Regions from separate parts of the Lysinibacillus sp. A1 genome, predicted to be linked through region 1. Evidence: riboswitches for the same ligand, from Rfam matches in the RefSeq annotation. Region 1 holds a riboswitch; each other region holds the start of a gene.

Region 1 (8,114 bases):
CAGGATACATAAAGGCCAATGTGATTGTTTTAAACTTATATTCTCCGATAATCAGCTTAGCTATTAATGTAGCTGCAAAAATAATAAATACGGCTCTGACAAATGAATCGATGACACTTAAAGCCATTTCATAATTTGCAATATCAACTTCCCCTTCTACTTTAGAAATAAATAAAATCATAAACATAAATCCTAAAATAATAAAGTTAGCAAACATAGCACTTTTAACATAGGAGCCTAAATGATATTTTTTCATTTCCAAACGCATTAAATTAAGCATGAACAATCCCTCCATTTATTAGCTTAAGGAAGTAATCCTCTAATGTGCTAGTTTTTTTGCTAATCTCCTCTATTTCAATGTCATGTTCAATCAATGTTTTTGTTAGAACCTTTTGGGATACTGTCAAATCATAAATTCGTATAGAATTGTCATCCATCAGTTTGAAATTAGCCATTTTCAATTCACTTTCTAAAATAAAGGCTGCCTTCTTACCATCGTTTACGATCACTTCAATATAGTCGGCTTGATTACGATTAATCGTATCCATCGTTACTTCAGTAATGAGCCTACCTTCCTTGATGACACCAATCGTATCGGCCAATTGTTCAATTTCCCCTAATATATGACTAGAGATAATGATCGTAATGCCATACTCCGTACAGAGCATTTTAAAAAGCTCTCTCAACTCTTTAATCCCAATGGGATCTAGTCCATTAATTGGCTCATCTAAAATTAGGAGCTCTGGCTTTGTAATAATAGCGCGTGCAATACCTAGTCTCTGTTTCATCCCTAATGAGAAATCTTTTACCCGTTTCTCCTCTGCATTTGTTAATTTTACAAGGTTAAGTACATGGGCAATTTCCTGCTTATTGTAATAGCCCATATATTCGCAATGCAGTTCTAAGGTTTCCCTAGCCGTTAATTTTTCATAGAAAATAGGATATTCGATAATCGTTCCCATTCTTTTTAATAGTTCATACGATTGATCGGTCAACCTCTCACCAAATATTTCAACATCTCCACTGGTTGGCTTCGTCAGATTCGTTAGCATCTTCATAACTGTCGTTTTACCCGCTCCGTTAGGGCCTAAAAAGCCGTAAATCTCTCCCTTTTTCACGTTCATATTGACAGCAGAAACCACTTCTTTTCCTTCGTACACTTTCGTAAGCTGATTTGTTTTCACAATGTATGTCATGTCAATCTCTCCCTCAAATGTGGCTATTTTCATTATAAAAAATGAAACTCTCTAATTTATTACTGGATTCTTACAAATTTCTTAAGAGCATAAGAAAAGCCTGTAAAGCACAATAAAAGCTCTACAAGCTGTGATTTCAATACACCATTCGTTTTAATGCAATGGTAAAAATGGTCTTTTTATAGGGAATACTTGATAACTGGATGGAACCGTCCATCATTTCCACTAATCGCTTTGTAATCGTTAAACCTAAGCCACTCCCCTGGAAGGATTTATTGCGAGAGTCCTCTAGCGTGTACATTCTCTCAAAAACACTATCAATATGGTATTCATCGATTCCTTTACCACAATCCCATACATCTATATAAATAGTCGTTTCATCATTTCTTACGGTTAAGCCAATTACATTACCATCCGCTCCATAGGCAAGAGCATTGGATAAAAGATTGTTGAGAACCCTATCTAACGCTTCTTCATTACCAAGGGCATACATAGGTGTTTCAGGGATTGTAATAGTAATATTTAGTCCCATGGACGTGACCATATCGTAAAATGATAATATATTTTTACGGCTAATTTCACAGACATTGATTTTAGTGATTGGATAATCTGTATCCCCTGCCTCTAATTTGGCAAGATCGAAAAATGTATGAATAATTTTTAATACTTCTAATGTTTTAGCATGTACACCCGCTAATAGTCTTTGACGCTCCTCTTCACTAGCTGAGCCTTGAAGCTGAAGCATTTCAATATAGCCTAACACAACCGTTAAAGGCGTTTTTAAATCATGTGAAATATTGGCCAGCATTTTTTTCATGGAATCTTCCATTTTGCGATGGGTCGCCTGAACTTTTTGGTGATGGTCCAGCCAAGCGTTTATTGAAATAAGTAGCTGTTGAATTTGTGAATTGCTCGTAGTTACCAAAATCTTTTCGTTACTTTTTTCTTGAACAATGGCTTGGAGTTTTTCATTCATATATTGGATCGTCTGATTTTGTTCTTTTTTTGCTTTCCATTGAAAAATAACTATTCCTATAAGCACCACAATTATGATTAATAGAATGATTATCATATCTGTTATCCTTCAAACTTATAGCCAATTCCCCACAGCGTCTTAATATACTGGGGATTGGATGGATCATCTTCAATTTTTTCGCGTAGCCTTCGAATATGTACATTAATAATATTTTCATCACCGTAATATGCATCTTTCCATATTAGCTGATAAATTTGCTCTTTCGTAAAAACTCGGTTACGGTTTGTTACAAATAGCTTTAAGATGGCAAATTCCTTTGATGTTAGCTTCACTTCTTGTCCATTTTTATTTATTGAGAAATTAACAATATCTATCTTTAAATTGCCTATAACTATTACATCTTGTTTGTGATCTATTTGGCCAGCGTATTTCGTAGCTCTTCTAATAACGGCCTTTACACGAGCTGAGAATTCCAGCATAGAAAATGGCTTAGCAATATAATCGTCTGCCCCTAATCCCAAGCCAAGCGCTTTATCTACATCACTATCCTTTGCGGACATAATGATGATAGGAAGTGCTGCCTGTTCTCGAATGACTTTTAAAACTTCTAATCCATTAAGCTTAGGAATCATAATATCTAGGATGACTAAATCAAAGGTTTGATTTAAACAATATTGCAATGCCTCTTCTCCATTATTGGCAGTGGTGACTTCGAAGCCTTCCAATAATAAAAAATTCGCTACCATTTCGCGAATAGCCTCATCATCTTCCACTAGTAAAATATGTTTTTGCATTTTCATGCACCTCTCTCTACTAGAAAGTCAAAAATCACACTTCCATATCTATAGTATATTACCATATATATGACATTAATTTTGTAATAATTTTAAAGGTCCCCCGATAAAAAAAGCTGTTCCATCAACCATCATACAACGGTTTATAGAACAGCTCTTCTATTTAATTTTCCACTTTTAAATCACAATCTTTAAGAGGAAGCATTTTTGTTTTATGTTTAATTTTGTACCCTAGCCATAGCAATAGGAACAGTGGAATACCAATATAGGAAACAAGGATACCATACCAATCGATTGTACCTCCGATAAACGCTGTGTAATTCTGTCCAATTACAACAATCATACAAATAGTAAAGGCGAATAGTGGACCGAATGGGTATAGCTTTGCTTTATACGGTAATAGCTTTGGATCTAAGCCTTGCGCTTCGAAAGCACGACGGAAACGATAATGACTAAATGCAATACCTAGCCAAGCAATAAAACCTGACATCCCAGAGGCATTTAAAAGCCAGATATAAACTACCCCATCACCAAAGAATGATGCTAAAAACGCTACACAGCCTACAGCTAATGTTGCGATCAATGCATAAATCGGAATACCTCGACGACTTAGCTTTGCAAAGAATTTAGGAGCATGACCATCCACCGCTAATTGCCATAGCATACGTGAAGATGCATATAGTCCAGAATTACCTGCTGATAGCATAGCTGTTAAAATAATGGCATTCATTAAGGAGGCAGCAAAAGCAATGCCTAAACGATCAAACACGAGCGTAAATGGTGATACAGCGATATCCTCCGATAATAAGCGCTCATCTGTGAATGGAATCAACATCCCTATAGCAGCAATAGCTAAAATATAAAATAAAATAATACGCCAAAACACCGATTTTACTGCCTTCGGTATATTTTTTCCAGGATCATCTGTTTCCCCTGCCGTTACCCCAAGTAGCTCTGTTCCTTGGAATGAAAATCCTGCTGCAAGGAAAATACCAAATGTAGCAAGGAAGCCACCATGGAATGGTCCATCACTAATAAAGAAATTTGTAAAACCAACTGGTGCCTGTCCACCTAAAATACCAAAAATCATTAATATGCTAATAATAATAAATACAATGACCGTAGCCACTTTTATCATCGCAAACCAATATTCACTTTCGCCATAGCTCTTTACAGACAATAAATTAAATGTCAGTACAATTACAATAAATAATACTGTCCAAAGTGCTGATGAGCTATCTGGGAACCAATATTTCATAATTAATGACACTGCCGCAATTTCGGCTGCAATCGTAATTGCCCAGTTATACCAATAGTTCCAACCTAGTGCAAAGCCTAGAGCGGGATCTACAAATTTTGTCGCATACGTACTAAAAGAACCCGAGGACGGCATATAGGCAGCCATTTCCCCTAAACTTGTCATTAAAAAATATACCATAATACCGATTAACGCATAGGCAAGCAATGCGCCTCCCGGTCCTGCTTGTGCAATGGCACCACCACTGGCTAAAAATAGCCCTGTACCAATTGTACCGCCTAAAGAAATCATTGTGATATGACGGCTTTTTAATTCTTTTTTCAGCTTCGGTGCTTTATGGCCGAGCTGATTTACTTTTATTTCACTCACGATATAGCTTCCTTCCTATTTATGAGGCAAAAAAATGCCATCACATGAACAATGTGATGGCTAAGTTAATCCTCAGTTTTTCCTAAACGATAGCTCAACACGTTGTACAAACGTGACAGTTCTGTTCCTTTCGGATACAGCCCCAGCATGAGGTTTTCAAGTCCCCTCACACTTCGGCAATATTTCCTTTCAACTAATCTCTTCAATGCTTGTCATTTCAATTAGCTTACTTATAAATATCGCGACCTCTACCTCATTACAAACATGAGGCATATAATTATTAAATTTATGATGTTTACTATACTAACATAAGACCTAAGACATTTCAATATAACCATTAATGTTTTGTATTTTGTGAATTTTCCACTATTTTTAATAGTGTGATAAAGTGTTATAGTAGTTCAATTAGAATGGTTATAACAGGGGGAATTATTTTGACTTTACATGATCATTCCGCCAGCTACCCGAGCAGAAAAATTAGCTGGAAGGGAACAACCTTATTATTAGTTTTTGGAATAATATTTATAGCGTCTACATTACGAATGCCACTAACTGTTGTGGGTCCAATTGTATCCTTTATCCGTGACGATCTTGGTATTTCCAATGTTCTAGCCGGTTTTTTGACAACTATTCCATTGCTTGCTTTTGCCATTATATCACCGTTCGCACCAGTTGTAGCACGAAAACTTGGGCTTGAGCTAACCTTATTTTTATCCACTATTTTATTGGCCTTAGGAATTGTACTACGCTCCCTTGGTACAACAGGGTTACTTGTATTTGGCACAGTGCTCATTGGCGTAGCCATATCATTTGGAAATGTGTTGATTCCAGGTTTATTAAAATTAAAATTTCCATACCATGTAGGGTTACTAATGGCATTTTTTACTATGTCTATGAACTTAACGGCTGGACTTGGAGCAGGTATTAGTTATCCAATAGCTAATTCTTCACTAGGTTGGCAAGGCGCATTGGCTGTGGCGCTTATATTAGTCGTATTAACGATTTTAATTTGGATACCTCAATTGAAATTGAATAAGCCAGAACCAGCTACTACGGCAAAAAAAACAGGTAAACCTCTTTATAAATCACCTGTTACATGGGCAGTAACCGGTGCAATGGGCTTACAATCTTTATTATTTTATACGACAGCAGCTTGGATTCCTGAAATTTATATTGCGCAAGGATTGGCTCCTGATAAAGCTGGATGGATGTTTTCCATAATGCAATTCTCACAAGTCCCCATGGCATTGGCTGTCCCCATTATTGCTGGTAAAATGACTTCACAAAGACCACTTGTCCTTATGTTTACATCGTTTTATTTAGTAGGATTTGTCGGCGTTGTAATGGAATGGACAACGTTGGGGATATTATGGATGATCCTTCTAGGTTTAGCAGGTGGAGCTTCATTCGCATTAGCAATGATGTTCTTTACACTCCGTACGCGTACAGCATTTGAAGCCGCTGATCTATCAGGGTTTGCACAATCATTGGGCTATTTATTCGCTGCCATTGGGCCGATTCTTTTCGGATACCTCCATGATTTATTTGGTGGATGGAATATTGCAGGTTGGCTCTTTGTTGTTGTAGCTATAACACTCTTCTTATGTTCCATGCGAGCTTCTAAAGATGAATATGTCCATTAAATTTAAGCAGATGGGGAAGCTGAGCCCATCTGCTTTATCTATATAACATTTCTTTTTTTAATGTTTTAGTAAGGCTAGCAGTTCCTCAATTTCCTCTGCTATGCTCTTGGAACGTGCCTTAATAGCAGTAAAAACAGGGATTGCCTCTTGAAGGAGTAAAAAACTAAAATAATAATAGCCTAAAAAAGCTTCTGGTTCATAGCCTCTAGGCGTATCTTCCTCCCATTCAAGCTCATCATCCTCTTCATTTTCCACCCATAAATATTTCTTATCCAAAAGCTCCTGCATCGTTGAAACGTTATGTGTTGAATCTTGATAATCCTTAGTTATTGCATGAGCCACAGCTAAATAAAGCTCTATTTCTGCTAAGGAGACTTCCTCCACATTTTTACTTGAGAGCTTTTTTAAAAGAATAAATACTACCCATGGCGTCACCTGCCAAAGTGTTCCTTGATGTTCAATTAGTTCAGTCAGCTCTTGATATTGTTTCTGTTCAATTAGACGAGGAATATCTGTTCCTCTGCCATAAGGTGTCGTCAATTGTTGCCAAGGGATATTCGAAATATTTTGGTTCAACATCTTGAATTTCCTCTCTCCCAAAAAGGTACTTAGAAGCTGTTCGTTTATGAACAACTCCTTTAAAGTTAATAACATGGTTTCTGATAAAAATAATTGGGCGTATGGTAGGTATTTATATAAGGCTTATGGAATATATGAGTAGTCGCAGGGGAAAGTGGTGGGATTAACCATGTCCAGTTACCCGTAACTTCTCGCCCTGCTGATTCCTCAGCTTCCTCAAATAATTTAAACTGCTGAGCAGCAGTATGATGATCTACAATGCTCACACCATCCTCTTTAAAAGAATGAAGGACAGCTATATTGAGCTCCACTAATGCTCGGTCACGCCAAAGAGAAGCTTGTTTGGTTGTATCCAGATTAAATATATCTGCAATAGCTGGCAGCATATTATAGCGCTCATGATCGGCTAAATTACGTGCCCCAATTTCAGTCCCCATATACCAGCCATTAAATGGAGCCGCTTGAAAATCAATGCCTGCCATTTGAAAACGCATACTCGAAATAATAGGAACAGCATACCATTTCAACTCTAATTTCTCCACGTCCTCCGATTCTGGATGACGTATTGGAACCTCTAAAATATACTCAGCTGGAATCGTAAATAGCTGGGGAGCACGTTCGTCTACCTGTATGACGAGTGGTAACACATCAAACGGCGTATGCTCGCCTTTCCAGCCCATCGATTCGCATACTTTTGTAAAAGTGATAGAATGTGCATCCCCAATAATGCCTTCTTCTGTCTCGTAGCCTGCGTAACGAATTAGCTGATGATTCCAAATCCGTACTCTATCAGTTGCAAACACAGTTATAGTTGGACGAATTTTCCCATGATTTGTGGCATACTCAATATGCTCTAGTAACTTTTGAAAAATGCCCTGTTCATCTAAAACTTCTCGTGCATCTACAACATGTAATGATTGCCAAAACAACCGTCCAATACATTTATTACTATTACGCCATGCAACTCGTGCTCCAAAAACTAGCTCCTCTGTAGTAGGCTTATATTCCCCTGCACTTTTAATCTGTTGTAATCTATTTTCTAACCAAAGTTTGGATTCATTTTGTTCCAGCTGGTATTGATTTAAAAAACATTGTATCTCCTGTATATTCATATCGATTCCTCCACTTATCCTCATATTAGAGGAACAAGTCAATAAGCACCATGAAAATAGCTAGTGAAAAAACATACATATTGCATATATGAAATAGTTTGTTCAAATTTAATATAAAGCAACGTTCCAAGTAGTAATTGAATTGAATTGAATTATAGTACTCCTTTAAAAGAGCCTTAAAAAAAGA
Region 2 (8,114 bases), on a different contig from region 1:
AAGAGTGAGGTTAATATTGGAACCGTTTTCTCATTAAAGATCCCGCTAAAATATTAAGAAAAATGCACGCTTTATTTCATTATTCTATCCTTTGCGAAAAAAATTGCTTAATTTGCTAAAAAGAGTTGTATTTTTTGTGAAGAGTAGTAAGATTGAGATGGAAAAAACGTTCTTTAAAATATGGAAAAGTAGTGTAAAACATTCTTTTAAAGAACGGCTAAATATTATATAATTAATTGCAATTTAATTAATGGAACTGCCGAAAGGCAAAATTTGGAGGTCATTTTTCATGTCGAACAACGTTACAACTGTAAGTTCTCCATGGTCAGCTTTCTCTGGTCCTAACCTAGGATATGTGATGGAGCAATACGACTTATTCTTACAGTCTCCTGAAGAAGTAGAACCGGAGTTAGTTTCTTTATTCCAACAATTTGGTGCACCAGTAGTAGTAGAAGGTGAAGTAGCTGTAGCTAGTCATACAGCAGCGGCTCCTGCTGGCGATTACAAAAAAGTGTTAGCCGCTGTGAAATTAGCCGATGCAATCCGTTCACGCGGTCATTTAGCAGCAGATATTTATCCTCTGAAAAACCGTGAACTACAAACAGCTCAAATTGAAGAAAGCGCGTTCAACTTAAGCGCTGCAGATTTAGCTGAAATTCCTGCAGCAATCTTCTTCAAAGATGTGCCAGCAAACGTGAAAAATGGTAAGGATGCAATTGACTATTTAAAAGCTATTTATACAAATAAAGTAGCGTTTGAATATGAACATGTAGTAGCTACAGAAGAACGTAATTGGATTCAAGCACAAATTGAATCTGGCTCTTTCCAACAAGCACTTTCTTCTGATGAAAAGAAAGCCTTATTAGATCGTTTAACGCGTGTTGAAAATTTCGAGAAATTTATCCATAAAACATTTGTAGGACAAAAGCGTTTCTCTGGTGAGGGCTTAGATACGCAAATTGTACTATTTGATGAAATCATTAAAACTGCAGAAGCGCTAAGTGTTGAAAAAGTACGTATTGGTATGGCACACCGTGGTCGCTTAAATGTTTTAACACATATTTTAAATAAACCTTATGACATGATGTTCTCTGACTTTGCACATGTATCAAATGATTTATTTATTCCAGAAAATGGTCGCCTTGAAATTACAAAAGGGTGGACAGGTGATGTGAAATACCATATGGGTGCTTCTTATAACCGTGATTCAGGTATGAATGTAAAGCTTGCATACAACCCATCACACTTAGAAGTAGGCAATCCAGTAGTTCTAGGTGCTACACGTGCAACGCAAGATGACACTTCAAAACCAGGTCAAGCGATTCATGATCGCACAAAAGGCTTAGGAATTCTTGTGCATGGTGATGCAGCATTCCCAGGTCAAGGTATCGTAACTGAAGTATTAAACTTCGCTAAAACTGAAGGATTTACAACAGGTGGTACTATTCACATTATCGCGAACAATATGATCGGCTTCACGACTGAACAATATGATTCTCGTTCTTCTGTTTACTCTTCTGACCCAGCAAAAGGGTATGAAGTACCAGTAGTACATGTGAATGCAGATAGCCCTGAAGCAGTGGCACAAGTTGGTCGTTTTGCAGCTAATTACCGCCAAAAATTCGGTAAAGATATTGTCGTTGATTTAGTTGGTTACCGTCGTCATGGTCATAACGAAACGGATGATCCAACGGTTACAAACCCAGAAACTTATAAATTAGTATCTAAACACGAAACTGTACGTTCATTATATGGTGCTGCACTTGTAACTGAAGGTCTTGTATCAACTGAAGATGTAGCTGCATTAGATACAGCTATTTATGCAGAAATGCAAGCGGCTTATGATCATGTAAAAGAAATGGCTTCAAAAGATGAGCATCATCAATTAGAAATGCCAGAAGAGTTAAAAATTGAATTCCCACAAATTGATACAGCAGTTGGAGCAGAACGTTTAGGTAAAATTAACGAAGAGCTTCTAGTGTTTGAAGAAAACTTCGAGCCACAGAAAAAGCTTGGCAAAATTTTAGAAAAACGTCGTGACGCATTTGCATCTGCGAAAATCGACTGGGGTCATGCGGAAACTTTAGCTTATGCAACAATTATCCAAGATGGCACACCAGTACGTTTCACAGGTCAAGATGCACAACGTGGTACTTTCTCACAACGTCACTTAGTGCTTCACGATAAAAACAATGGTAATGTCTTTACACCACTTCATCATATTTCTGGTGCAAGTGCATCCTTTTCAGTGCACAACTCACCACTGACTGAAGCAGGGGTAGTTGGCTTTGAATATGGTTACAACCTAGAAAACGGCCATGTATTAACAGTTTGGGAAGCACAATTTGGTGACTTCGCGAATATGGCACAGGTAATGTTTGATAACTTCATTTCAGGGGCACGCTCTAAATGGGGTCAAAAATCTGGCATGGTGATTCTATTACCACATGGTTATGAAGGCCAAGGTCCAGAGCACTCTTCAAGCCGTATGGAACGTTATTTACAAATGTCAGCAGAAAATAACTGGTTTGTAGCAAACTGTTCAAATGCAGGTAACTACTACCACTTATTACGCCGTCAAGCAGCGTTATTAGGCACTGAAGGTGTACGTCCACTTGTGGTTGTATCACCAAAATCATTATTGCGTCACCCATTAGCAGCAGCTAATGCTGAGCAATTAGCAGATGGTTCATTCCAAGAAGTGATTGAACAACCTGGTTTAGGTACAAAAACAGAAGCTGTAGAGCGTATTGTATTAGGTACTGGTAAAGTGATGATCGATTTAGCAGATCGCGTGAAAGATGGAGAAGGTTTCGATCACGTACACATTGTTCGTGTAGAACAACTTTACCCATTCCCAAAAGAGCAAGTTGCTGGTATTATTGCTAAGTATCCTAATGCAAAAGAAATCGTATGGGTACAAGAAGAACCTAAAAACCAAGGCTCATGGAATTATGCACTAGAAACATTATATGAACTTGCAGAAGGTAAAAAGCTTCGCTATGTAGGTCGTCCTGCAATGAGCTCAACTTCTGAAGGGGATGCAGATTCTCATAAAGCAGCTCAATCATCACTTATTGAAGAAGCTGTTGCTGAGCCAGTAAAGGTTAAATAATAACATATAAATATTGATAGCTGGGCTACTTGCCCATAAGCAGTAGCCCTTTTATGTGCGTCATGCACGTTAATCAAAGGAGGAAATGAAAGTGGCTGAAATTAAAGTCCCTGAATTAGCAGAATCGATTACAGAAGGTAGTATCGCACAGTGGGTTAAAAAAGTGGGCGATCGCGTTGAAAAAGGTGAATTCATCGTTGAACTTGAAACAGATAAAGTAAACGCTGAAATCATTTCTGAAGAAGCAGGTGTATTAACACAAATTTTAGCTGAAGAAGGCGATACTGTACTAGTTGGTCAAGTTATTGCTATCGTAGAAGCAGGCGAAGGCGCAGCTGCTGCACCAGCAGCGGCGGCACCAGCTGAAGCAGCTCCAGCTCCAGCAGCGCCACAAGCGGCTCCTACAGCACCAGTTGCAGCAGCTCCTGTAGTAGAAGAAACTTCTGGTGAGCGTGTGATCGCATCTCCAGCGGCACGTCGACTTGCACGTGAAAAAGGCATCGATCTTGCAGCGGTATCTCCAGTAGATCCACAAGGCCGTGTTCGTGTACAAGATGTATCAGCACATGGTACAGCACCAGCAGTAGCAGCACCTACACCAGTAGCAACTACAGGTGGCCCAGTTGTATTCACACCAGCAGCTAATTCTGACCGTGTAACAATTGAAAAAATGAGCCGTCGTCGTCAAACAATTGCCAAACGTTTATTAGAAGTTAAACAATCAACAGCAATGTTAACAACATTCAACGAAATTGACATGACAAACATCATGGCACTTCGTAAACGTAAACAAGAAGAATTTGTTAAAGCAAACGACATCAAACTTGGTTTCATGTCATTCTTCACAAAAGCTGTTGTTGCAGCACTGAAAAAATACCCATATGTAAACGCTCAAATCGTTGGCGATGAATTACATTTAAATAACTTCTTTGATATCGGTATTGCAGTATCAACTGAAGAAGGTTTAGTAGTACCAGTTGTACGCGATGCAAACAGCAAAAACTTCGCAGAAATCGAAAAAGATATCGCTAGCTTAGCGACTAAAGCTCGTGAGAAAAAACTAGGCTTAAATGACATGGCTGGTGGATCATTCACAATCACAAACGGTGGTGTATTCGGTTCATTAATGTCAACACCAATTATGAACGGTACTCAAGCTGGTATTTTAGGTATGCACTCAATTGTTAACCGCCCAGTTGCGGTAAATGGTGAAGTTCAAATCCGTCCAATGATGTATGTAGCACTTTCTTACGATCACCGTATCATCGATGGAAAAGATTCTGTAGGATTCTTAAAAACAGTTAAAGAATTAATCGAAAACCCTGAAGATTTATTATTAAATTCATAATTCCTTTAAACCCTGTAAACTTTGTTTTACAGGGTTTTTTTCTTGGTTTTCTGTATCACTAAAGTCTTTAGTGATTTTGAAAATACGAAACTATTTACTTAGAATAAAAACCATTGATCGTAAAAATTTGTGGTTTTCCGGCGGATATATTGACAAAAATACATAGATTATCAATGGATAGGTCAAGCATAATACCCTAATATTGGCATTAGTCAGAAAAATGATAAAACTCTCTTGACGTACATACTAGTTTTATAGTAGTATCTAAATATCAATTAAATAAACAAACCTCACTAACATATAACAGTGAGGTAGAGGCGCGGTATTTATTAGTTCATTGTTGAGTACAAGCAAACAAAGACGCAATGAAGAAGGAAATATCGCCGAAGTATAAAAGGAGCTCGTACTTTTATGCTGGGTCTGCAGTGAATAAGTGCAGGACTGTCCTAGTAAATTCAATTCCAAGTTTACTAGGTTGTGCTATCTCGGAAACATGGAATACTAGTGAGGATTTGGGCAACTGTCATAAAAGGTAAGACCTAAGTTCACAAAACTTAGGTCTTTTTTCGTACAGTTGTCTTATTTTTTTACAGAAAAGGGGAGTTTTACATGAAAAGAAAATGGCTGTTAGTAATGATCTCTATCATGACGGCAATTGTGCTAGCTGCATGTGGCACAAGCGACAAAAAAGAAGGCAGTTCAGGAGAAGCTGGCGCAGATAAGGAAGAAGGCGGCGGTGAATTCCGAATTGGAATGGAGGCTGGCTACCCACCATTCAACTGGACACAGCAAAATGATGCAAATGGCGCGGTGAAAATTGCAGATAATGCAGAGTATGCAGGCGGTTATGATGTACAAATGGCGAAAAAAATTGCTGAAGGCTTAGGCAAAGAATTAGTGATCGTTAAAATGGAATGGGACGGCTTAGTACCAGCGCTACAATCAAATAAAATTGATGCAATTATCGCGGGCATGTCGCCAACAGAAGAACGTAAGAAAACAATTGATTTTACTGAAAACTACTATACTTCTGATTTTGTCATGGTTATTAAAAAGGGCAGCAAATACGAAGGGGTCAAATCGATTCAAGATTTTTCTGGCGCAAAAATTACATCACAACTTAATACATCCAATTACAATGTGATTGATCAAATCAAAGATGTTAATAAACAAACGGCAATGGAAAGCTTCCCAGCTATGCGTGTAGCTTTAGAGGCAGGCAAAATTGACGGCTATGTTGCAGAACGTCCAGAAGGTATTTCCGCAGCTGCTGCCAACGATAAATTCACATATGTAGCATTTGAAGAGGGCTTCGATACGGATCTTTCAAATACGTCAATTGCTGTAGGCTTACGTAAAGAAGATGCGAATCTTGATAAAATCAATGAAATTCTAAAAGGAATTTCTGAAGATGATCGTCAAGCGATTATGGAAGAAGCTATTTCTCAGCAACCAGCAGCACAATAAAAAAATGGCACGGACTAGTGGCTAGTCCGTGCACTATCATTTCATCATTATTAAAATGAGGACCTCTCTACATAATGATAATGTCCTAGCGAAATAAAACATAGACTAGTAGAAAGAGCTAGGGCACGAAAAAGATAGCAAGCAACATGACATTGTTAGGAGGAACATCATGAGTCTTGAATGGATACTTTCAATTATTGAAAACAACTGGCAAATGTTTTTACGAGGTGCGTATTATACGTTACTAATTTCGACTATCAGTACAATTATTGGTGCATTTATCGGATTTTTCATCGGAATTATGCATACGATTCCAGTTCGTAAAAAAGGTGTGAAATTTTATGGCTTAAAGCTTATTAATTTTATACTCACATGCTATGTTGAATTTTTCCGTGGTACACCAATGATTGTACAGGCTATGGTTGTCTACTATGGATTAGATATTGCATTTGGCATAGACATGCACTTTATTACAGCGGGGATTTTAGTCGTTTCGCTTAATACAGGTGCCTATATGGCAGAAATTGTTCGCGGTGGTATTGTATCAATTGATAATGGTCAATATGAGGCAGCATCAGCTATCGGTATGAATCACTTCCAGATCATGCTTCACGTAGTTTTACCACAAGTAGCGCGTAACGTACTACCTGCGACAGGCAACCAATTAATTATGAATATTAAAGATACAGCCGTATTAAACGTTATCGGAGTAACAGAATTATTCTTCCAAACAAAATCAATCTCCGGTAACAACTTCCGTTATTTTGAATCATTCTTTGTAGCTTGTATTCTTTACTTCATCATGACATTTACAGCATCACGTATTCTGCTATATGTTGAAAAACGATTAGATGGACCAGATGCTTATCAAAAAGAACAAAAAGAAGCAATTTAGGGGGACGCACAAATGGCAGTCATTAAAATCGAGCATTTAAGTAAATCATTTGGACGTAACCAAGTGTTAAAGGATGTTAATTTTCAAGTGGAAAAAGGGGAAGTCGTTTGTTTAATTGGTTCCTCTGGTTCTGGTAAATCCACTTTACTTCGTTGTATTAATTTATTAGAAACACCAAGTGGTGGGCAAATTATTTATCAAGGGGAGGACATCCTAGACGCAAAACACAATATTCAAGAATATCGAACACATCTAGGAATGGTATTCCAGCAATTCAATTTATTTAACAACCACAATGTTTTAAATAATTGTACAGTGGGGCAAATAAAAGTTTTAAAACGTTCCAAAAAGGAAGCAGAGGAAACGGCGCTTAAATATTTAAAAATCGTCGGGATGGATCAATATGTAAACGCAAAGCCTCGACAGCTTTCAGGGGGGCAAAAACAACGCGTAGCCATTGCCCGAGCATTATCCATGAATCCAGAAGTGATGCTTTTTGATGAACCTACATCAGCACTAGACCCTGAGATGGTAGGGGAGGTACTCAAAGTCATGCGACAATTGGCCGATGCAGGCAATACGATGCTAATTGTGACGCATGAGATGGAATTTGCCAAAGAGGTAGCAGATCGTGTAGTCTTTATGGATAAAGGTGTAATTGTCGAAGAGGGCCCACCATCACAAGTGTTAATAAACCCTCAACATGATCGAACGAAAGAGTTTTTAAAACGAACATTAAAGTAGTAGCAACAAATGAAAAAGTGAGTCCTAATAGAGGGACTCACTTACTTTCTAGAATTCCACTCTGCATAAAGGACAAAGCAGATTACAAATGCTATTGCAATAATAAAAAACCATTGCGGTACACCGCCAAAGCTCATCATAACACCTCAAATGTAAAATTATTTTTGGATAGATTAGGTATTGTATTTCTTTTTTCTCCACAAAAGCCTAAAAATATTATAAAATAAGCATTAGACATTAGCTTTATGCTAGTAAAGAGAGGTAGAGAGAATATGTTACATTTAAAATGGAAAGATGCGCCAACATTACGAACAGTGACTTGCAAACATACCAATGCATCAAAATACTTAGTATCAAACGTATTAACAGTTGGAAAAGAATATGAAGTGAAAAATGAAACAGAAGAGTTCATTTTTATCATCGATAACACTGGCAATGTCGGTGGCTACTATAAAGATTATTTTGCATAAAAAGAAGACAGGGTGGTTCAGATCATTTACTGAGCCACCCTTTTTTTCATTAGTCTCTCTGATAGCCTCTTATAT
Region 3 (8,114 bases), on a different contig from region 1:
ACGTTCACGGTCAACTTGTAAGTCACGAATAACAGGGAATGTTTTCATTGGCTCCAATTTAATTGGCTCAGTCAATTGGTCAACAAGTGTTGAACATGATTGACGTGGACGGCCATTAATAACCATTGAACATGCACCACAAACTTCTTCTAAACAGTTCATATCCCATGATACTGGCGATGTATTTTCACCATTTTCAGTAACAGGATTTTTTTGAATTTCCATTAAAATAGAAATTACGTTCATACCATGACGGTAAGGCACTTGGAATTTTTGCCAATAGCTATTGCCGCCCTGTGTATCTTGACGTAAGATTTCAACTTTAACCATTCTTCCAGTATTAGCTGCGATTTGCATAACTTTTAGTCTCCTTTCGCAGAGTAGTCGCGTTTACGTGGTGGGATTAAAGAAACGTCGACTTCTTGGTACGTGATGATTGGATTACCAGTAGCTGGGTCAAACTTCGCCATTGTTGTTTTCAAGAATTGCTCGTCATCACGGTTAGGGAAATCAGGCTTATAGTGCGCACCACGAGATTCATTACGTAATAATGCACCTTTTGTCATTACTTTCGCAAGCACTAACATATTTTTAAGCTGACGTGTAAAGTGTGCGCCTTGATTACTCCATTTTTGTGTATCGTTGATGTTGATGTTGTTCCAACGCTCAGTAAGGTCATCAAGTTTTTTCAATGTATCTTCAAGCTGATCATTGTAACGTACTACAGTCATTGTAGCAGTCATCATTTCACCAAGCTCTTTATGCAGTAAGTAAGCGTTTTCTGTGCCTTCCATTTTCATGATAGCATCCCATTTCGCTTGTTCTTCTGTTACGCGAGCATCGTAAATCTCTTGTGGAATATCTTCTGCATGCTTTTTAAGATGTTTTACATAATCTACTGCGTTTGGTCCTGCAACCATACCGCCATAGATAGCAGATAATAATGAGTTCGCACCCAGACGGTTTGCACCGTGTTGAGAGTAATCACATTCACCTGCTGCAAATAGACCAGGAATTTCAGTCATTTGGTTGTAGTCAACCCATAATCCACCCATTGAATAGTGAACTGCTGGGAAAATTTTCATAGGTAATTTACGTGGGTCATCTCCTACGAATTTTTCGTAGATTTCGATGATACCACCAAGTTTAACGTCCAACTCATGTGGATCTTTATGAGAAAGATCTAGGTATACCATGTTTTCGCCATTGATACCAAGTTTTTGGTTTACACAAACGTCGAAAATTTCACGTGTTGCAATATCACGTGGCACTAAGTTACCGTAAGCTGGGTATTTTTCTTCTAAGAAGTACCAAGGTTTACCGTCTTTATAAGTCCAAATACGACCACCTTCACCACGAGCTGATTCTGACATTAGACGGTTTTTGTCATCTCCAGGAATCGCTGTAGGGTGAATTTGAATGAACTCACCATTCGCATATGAAGCACCTTGTTGGTACACGATAGAAGCAGCAGAACCTGTGTTAATAACAGAGTTTGTTGTTTTACCGAAAATAATACCAGGGCCACCAGTCGCCATAATAACAGCGTCTGCACGGAATGATTTAATTTCTTCTGTACGCATATCTTGCGCTACGATACCACGGCACACGCCGTCTTCATCGATAATAACACCAAGGAATTCCCAGTGCTCATATTTATTTACTAAACCAGCTACTTCATGAGAACGAACTTGCTCATCAAGCGCATATAGTAATTGTTGACCAGTTGTTGCACCAGAGAAAGCTGTACGGTGCATTAAAGTACCGCCAAAACGACGGAAATCTAATAATCCTTCTGGTGTACGGTTGAACATAACACCCATACGGTCCATTAAATGGATAATGCCAGGTGCTGCATCACACATACCCTTAACTGGTGGTTGGTTCGCTAAGAAGTCCCCACCATATACTGTATCATCAAAGTGGATCCATGGAGAATCCCCTTCACCTTTTGTATTTACTGCACCATTAATTCCGCCCTGCGCACAAACAGAGTGTGAGCGTTTTACAGGAACTAATGAGAATAAATCAACTTCAGTACCAACTTCAGCTGCTTTAATCGTTGCCATCAGACCGGCAAGACCACCGCCGACAACAATTACTTTGCTTTTCGCCATGATTATTTCTCACTCCTCTTAAAAAATTGCAATGATTGCATGTGCTCTATTGTAGCTCTATTGAATTATACGAAAGCTAAAATAGCAGCCACACCAACTACACTTAGAATTACGAAAATAATGTTTGTTACGTAAGTAGCAATCTTTTGAGACTGAGGAGATTGTACAATACCCCAGCTTACTAGGAATGCCCATAAACCGTTAGATAAGTGGAAAGTTGCTGATAAAATACCAACAATGTAGAATCCAAGCATGAATGGATTAGCAACAATATTCGCCATCATGTCGTAATCAACGTGTGCTCCAAGTGCTTTTTGAATACGAGTTTGGAAAATATGCCATGCAATGAAAATCACTAGGAATACACCAGTGAAACGTTGTAATGAGAACATCCAGTTACGGTATGTGCTGAAACGTCCTGTGTTTGGTGAAGCAGTGAATGCAATGAACACTCCATAAAATGCATGGAACATCAATGGAATATAGATGACAATCCATTCAACTAGGATAAGGAATGGAATCTTTTCCATTACTGCGGTAGCATCGTTATAACTATCTGCCCCGCCTGTTGCTGTAAAGTTAATGAACAGGTGCATCGTTAAAAACAGACCTACTGGAATGATCCCAAGTAGAGAATGTAAGCGACGCCATAAAAACTCTCGATCTTTCGACAAGACTGTTACCCCCCTTAGTACTTAAAATAGCACAACAAAAGAAGTCATCATTTTGTAAATGATACTTCATTGACTGTGTATTTCATCATGGTACAATATTATGACATGTTTATTGTACTCTCAAGAGCTACGAGCGTCAAGGCAACTCGGAGTTTTTCATAGAGCTTATTAAAGAACTAATCTAGTGCATAATGCGTCGTTTTTTCTCGAAAAATCTACCATTACTTTATTAACGTTAAATTATAAGAAAATTCTAAGAAAGAAGGATAACAATGTTAAACACTCCATCTCCTACAATCTCATCCTTTGGTTATGAGATCATTCGCGATCATATTCTATCTTCTGTACTCGGTAAACATGAGGATGATGTCCTTTATTGGGCAGGTAAAGAGCTTGCGCGCAAGTTTCCATGTAAAAGTCAAGACGAACTAATCGCATTTTTCGCAGATGCCTGTTGGGGTACATTAGAGCTAATGAAAGAATCGAAGGACGGACGTATTTTCCAGTTGACAAACGACCCTGAAATCTTGCAAATCAAACAACGCAGCTTCAGACTTGAGGCAGGATTTATAGCTGAACAGATTCAGCTAGCTAAAGGCTATTTGACAGAATGTTATGATGAAAAACGTGAAAAGCAACATTACGTTATGTTTACAGTCAAATGGGACGTGAAGGAACGAATTATGCATACGATTCCAACAGAATAACAAAAAAAGGATTGTCTCCCATACAATAAACGGGATGACAATCCTTCCTTTTATTTCGGACAATTACAGAAAATGCTGTTTCTTCTATTATTATATGTAAAGAGCCTGCTCTAAATTAAATTCATCATGCAATGCATTTGCTGCACGAATCATTTCATCCTGCGGTACTACAACAGACACTTTAATTTCTGAGGTGCTCACCATCTTCACAGGGATATTTTCACGACGTAAACGATCGAACATGCGAGCAGCGACACCTGGATTCGAGACCATACCGGAGCCAACTATCGAAACTTTCGCTAATCCAATTTCGAAATCAGCAAAGCTAAAGCCAAGTGATACTTTGCTATCCTCTAAAACACGTAAAGCTTCTGCAAATTCTTCTTTCAAAATCGAAAAGGACACAGTTGGTTTTAATCCATCAATGATTGCTTGAACAATGATATCCACGTTGATGCGATTTTCAGCAAGAGTTGAAAATATATCCGCTAATGAAGCATGTGAATAAGCATCATACCCAATTGTTAAACGAATAACATCTGATTCAAAGGCCACACCACGCACTACTAAATTTTTCTCCATCTCTACTTCCTCCTTCAATAAAGTACCTACTGACTCCACTAAACTAGAGCGTATGATCACTGGCATTTGGAACTTTTTAGCTAACTCCACTGCACGTGGATGAATGATGTGTGATCCTAAATGTGCTATCTCTAACATTTCATCATAGGAAATTTCCTGTAGTTTTTGCGCCTTTACAACAAAGCGTGGATCTGCTGTATACACACCATCAACATTCGTGTAAATGTCTGTCCGCTCAGCATCTAATGCAACAGCAAGTGCAACGGCTGTCGTTTCCGTTCCACCTTTCCCAAGCGTTGTTATATTTTGGTCATTATCAATGCCTTGATCTCCAGCAATAACGACGATTTGTCTTTGCAGCAAATGCTCATCGATACGGCTAACATCGATATGATTGATCCTTGCATGACTATGCATAGGATCCGTGTAAATGCCAGCCTGCCAGCCTGTTAGTGACACCGCATTATAGCCAGCTTCTTGTATTGCAATGGCAAACACGGAGCTGGATAACTGAGAGCATGAAGATACAGCTGCATCTAATTCACGTTTTGACACATCATCCGTGAAATGAAGTACGCTCATTTTCACATCCTGTATCGTTTGTCTCATCGCACCAACTACTACTACCACATCGAACCCTCTATCTCTTTCAGCAATTGCTTTTCGAGCAGCATCTTGAATTTGTTCGGGCGATGCTAAAGCAGCCCCTCCAAATTTCATCACTATTCTAGACATTTCTTTTGTTCTCCTTTCCAGTCATGTAATTCACCTAAAATGAGGTGTAAAACAGCCTCTAGAAAACTAAAAAGGCAGCCTTCACAAAACGTGAAAGCTGCCTATAACATGTACAATAACAAAACTTGCGCATGTGTGATAGCTCTCCGAAACGTTTAGAATCGACAGTCTTACATTTTTTAAATGCAAAACCAGTACAACAGCGGAAACAACAATGCTGTACTTCGGCAAGCTCCCCTTTCACGCAATGTCTTAGGATTTGTTCATCCTCTTTTGCGCTACTTTTGAATCTTGCACCTCTATCATCACCTTAAAAGTGATTATATTAAATTTTTCCGCCCTCATCTAACAAGTGGGCTGTTAACATTGGATCACAATGTTATTTACAACCTTAGCATATGTCTATTCCTTTGACAATGACTCCTGCTGAAAATAGGCATAAATCTGAATTGCTAAATTAGCTGGCATCCCAGCTTCCTGTAAAGCTAGCTCACTAGCCTCCCGTATTTTCTTCACGGAACCAAAGTGTTTCAGTAACTGCTGTTTTCGTTTTGGACCGACACCTTCAATTTGATCCAGCACAGATTGGATAGCATGCTTTTCATGCTGTTGACGCAAGAAGGTAATCGCAAAACGATGGACTTCATCTTGTATTCGCTGCAATAAATAAAAACCGTCACTTGTGCGTTTTAAGGCAATGACCTCTGGTGGATCACCAAACAATAGCTGGGATGTATTATGCTTGTCATCCTTTGCTAAACCAGCAATAGGTATAACTAGTCCTAATTCATCCTCTAATACTTCACGCGCAACTTCCATTTGACCTTTACCACCATCAATTAGCACTAAATCTGGTAATGGAAGACCTTCCTTCAAAACACGGATATAGCGTCGACGAATTACCTCTTGCATAGCACCATAATCATCATGCTTGGCTGCTGTACGGGTTTTATATTTGCGATATTCCTTTTTGGCGGGTTTGCCATCAACGAAAACAACCATTGCAGATACGGCATCTGTTCCATGCATATGACTATTATCAAAAGCTTCAATTCGTAATGGTGTCGTTATGCCCATCGCATCACCAAGTGCCTCGCATGCACCAATAGTACGTTCTTCCTGCCGTTCGATAAGCTGGAATTTAGCGGACACTGCAATTTCAGCATTTTTCGTCGCTAAATCTACCAACTCCTTTTTTTGACCTCTTTTTGGCGTAAGAACTTTGATACCTAACAATTCTGTTAAAATGGCACCATCAATTGCTTGCGGAATAAAAACTTCTTTTGGCTTAATATGCTCTGGTTTTTCATAAAACCGTCCCACAAATGTTAGGAACTCTTCCTCTGCGTCTTGATAGATCGGGAAAATAGAAACATCTCGCTCGATCAGTTTACCTTGCCGAACGAAGAAAACCTGAACACACATCCAACCTTTTTCCACAGCATAGCCAAAGACATCACGGTTAGTAGTGTCACTTGATACTATTTTTTGCTTCTGCATAACTGTATCAATATGGGCGATTTGATCACGAAACTCCTTAGCTCGTTCAAACTCTAAGTTTTCGGCAGCCGCAAGCATTTTTACTTCAAGCTCCTTTTTGACTGCCTCCACACCGCCGTTTAGAAACTTCGTCATATCCTCAATCATTTCCTGATAAACATGACTATCAATTTCTTTCACACAAGGTGCTATACATTGACCCATATGATAATACAAACAAACTTTTGAAGGTAGCTGCACACATTTTCGTAGTGGATATAAACGGTCCAACAGCTTCTTTGTTTCGCTTGCCGCATAGGCATTGGGATACGGTCCAAAATATTTAGCCTTATCCTTTTTTACTTTACGTGTCGTAATTAGACGAGGATGTTTTTCATTCGTAATTTTTAAATATGGATACGTCTTATCATCTGTTAACATGACATTGTATTTTGGATCATGCAGTTTGATGAGATTCAGCTCTAAAATGAGTGCTTCAATATTTGATGATGTCACGATATACTCAAAATCTTCTATTTCGCTTACAAGTCTTTGCGTTTTACCTTCATGTGTTCCTGTAAAATAAGAACGAACACGATTTTTCAGTACCTTCGCTTTACCGACATATATAATTGTCCCCTGTCGATCTTTCATCAAATAGCAGCCAGGCTGGTCTGGTAGAATATCCAGTTTACGCTTGATTAAATCGTTCATTACCTACCTGCCCCCCTACGTAAGATTCCCCTCAATGAATCATTTTTATCTTCCTTTATTATATAACGAAAAAAAGCCGAACACATCAATTGATGGTCCGGCTTTTGTGAACTTCATTCATTACGCATGTTTTGCGATAAATGCTTCTAAAGCTTCTTTCGGTTGGAAGCCTACAGTTTTGTCAACTAATTCTCCATCTTTAAATAATAATAATGATGGGATTGACATGATTTGATACTCAGCAGCAGTACCTTGGTTATTATCTACATCAACTTTTACAATTTTAGCCGCACTACCTGCAGCGTCCATTTCTTCAAGAACTGGCCCAATCATTTTACAAGGTCCGCACCAAGCAGCCCAAAAGTCCACTAATACTAACCCTTCTTTAATATCGCTTTGGAACGTAGCATCTGTTGCATGTACAATTGCCATTTGAAATCCTCCTTAAACTTACTATGATTGTAGTATAGCATGGATAAATTCACTTGAGCGAACAATCTGCCTGTAATGTATTTTTTATGAAAATCCGTGTCGAAAAATTAAACGCTATCGATTAATTTTATTGATGACGGCCTTTCCATAAATACGTTAACGTAATGAAAATGTAGATGGCTAATGTAATACCTGTCACGATTATTGAAGTGGTAAAAATAATACCAATTAAGATCGTACTCAACGCAATAATCGCTATCCAAGTAGTATAAGGGTACCATTTCACTTCATACACACTTGAGTTGGCTGACTGTTTTTTTCTTGATTTTAAATGGGCTATTGCAATAATTAACCAAATAAATAATACCGTATATCCAAGTGACCCCATTAGAAAATCAAACGTCTTGCTTCCAGCATATAACGAAAAGATGACACCTACATACAATGCTAAAGTACACATCAAAATCGCATATACGGGAACATTTCTTTTGGATAATTGAGCAAATATTTTAGGGACACGACCGTCAACCGCTTGCGTATAAAGTACACGGGATGAACCATAAAGGCCCGAATTCATCGAAGAAATAATGGCAAGTAAAACGACAGCATTCATAATATGATCCGCGCCAGGAATTCCGATCATTTTAAATACCATGACAAATGGACTTTCTGGT

Evidence for each region. A riboswitch is a leader RNA that binds a small molecule or an ion and turns the genes downstream of it on or off. The one in region 1 is predicted to bind lysine.
Region 2: it holds a riboswitch for lysine, as region 1 does, so the genes downstream of both, PI85_RS16390 (transporter substrate-binding domain-containing protein) here and PI85_RS06225 (amino acid permease) in region 1, are expected to answer to the same signal.
Region 3: it holds a riboswitch for lysine, as region 1 does, so the genes downstream of both, PI85_RS01005 (aspartate kinase) here and PI85_RS06225 (amino acid permease) in region 1, are expected to answer to the same signal.

Annotation. Positions count from the first base shown of each region.
Region 1 covers NZ_JSZM01000008.1:196,401-204,514, forward strand. Annotated here, with positions in the region: gene PI85_RS06205 (ABC transporter permease) at 1-280, opposite strand, end outside; gene PI85_RS06210 (ABC transporter ATP-binding protein) at 273-1,196, opposite strand; gene PI85_RS06215 (sensor histidine kinase KdpD) at 1,333-2,268, opposite strand; gene PI85_RS06220 (response regulator transcription factor) at 2,274-2,966, opposite strand; gene PI85_RS06225 (amino acid permease) at 3,130-4,593, opposite strand; lysine riboswitch at 4,676-4,852, opposite strand; gene PI85_RS06230 (MFS transporter) at 5,004-6,236, shown strand; gene PI85_RS06235 (hypothetical protein) at 6,294-6,815, opposite strand; gene PI85_RS06240 (nitric oxide synthase oxygenase) at 6,881-7,927, opposite strand.
Region 2 covers NZ_JSZM01000020.1:37,832-45,945, forward strand. Annotated here, with positions in the region: gene PI85_RS16375 (HAMP domain-containing histidine kinase) at 1-57, shown strand, start outside; gene PI85_RS16380 (2-oxoglutarate dehydrogenase E1 component) at 290-3,115, shown strand; gene odhB (2-oxoglutarate dehydrogenase complex dihydrolipoyllysine-residue succinyltransferase) at 3,207-4,463, shown strand; lysine riboswitch at 4,768-4,954, shown strand; gene PI85_RS16390 (transporter substrate-binding domain-containing protein) at 5,073-5,930, shown strand; gene PI85_RS16395 (amino acid ABC transporter permease) at 6,100-6,825, shown strand; gene PI85_RS16400 (amino acid ABC transporter ATP-binding protein) at 6,838-7,569, shown strand; gene PI85_RS16405 (DUF6501 family protein) at 7,842-8,039, shown strand; gene PI85_RS16410 (toxic anion resistance protein) at 8,089-8,114, opposite strand, start outside.
Region 3 covers NZ_JSZM01000001.1:222,601-230,714, reverse strand. Annotated here, with positions in the region: gene sdhB (succinate dehydrogenase iron-sulfur subunit) at 1-357, opposite strand, end outside; gene sdhA (succinate dehydrogenase flavoprotein subunit) at 363-2,117, opposite strand; gene PI85_RS01015 (succinate dehydrogenase cytochrome b558 subunit) at 2,183-2,791, opposite strand; gene PI85_RS01010 (YslB family protein) at 3,064-3,498, shown strand; gene PI85_RS01005 (aspartate kinase) at 3,589-4,815, opposite strand; lysine riboswitch at 4,947-5,125, opposite strand; gene uvrC (excinuclease ABC subunit UvrC) at 5,218-7,008, opposite strand; gene trxA (thioredoxin) at 7,129-7,440, opposite strand; gene PI85_RS00990 (amino acid permease) at 7,568-8,114, opposite strand, start outside.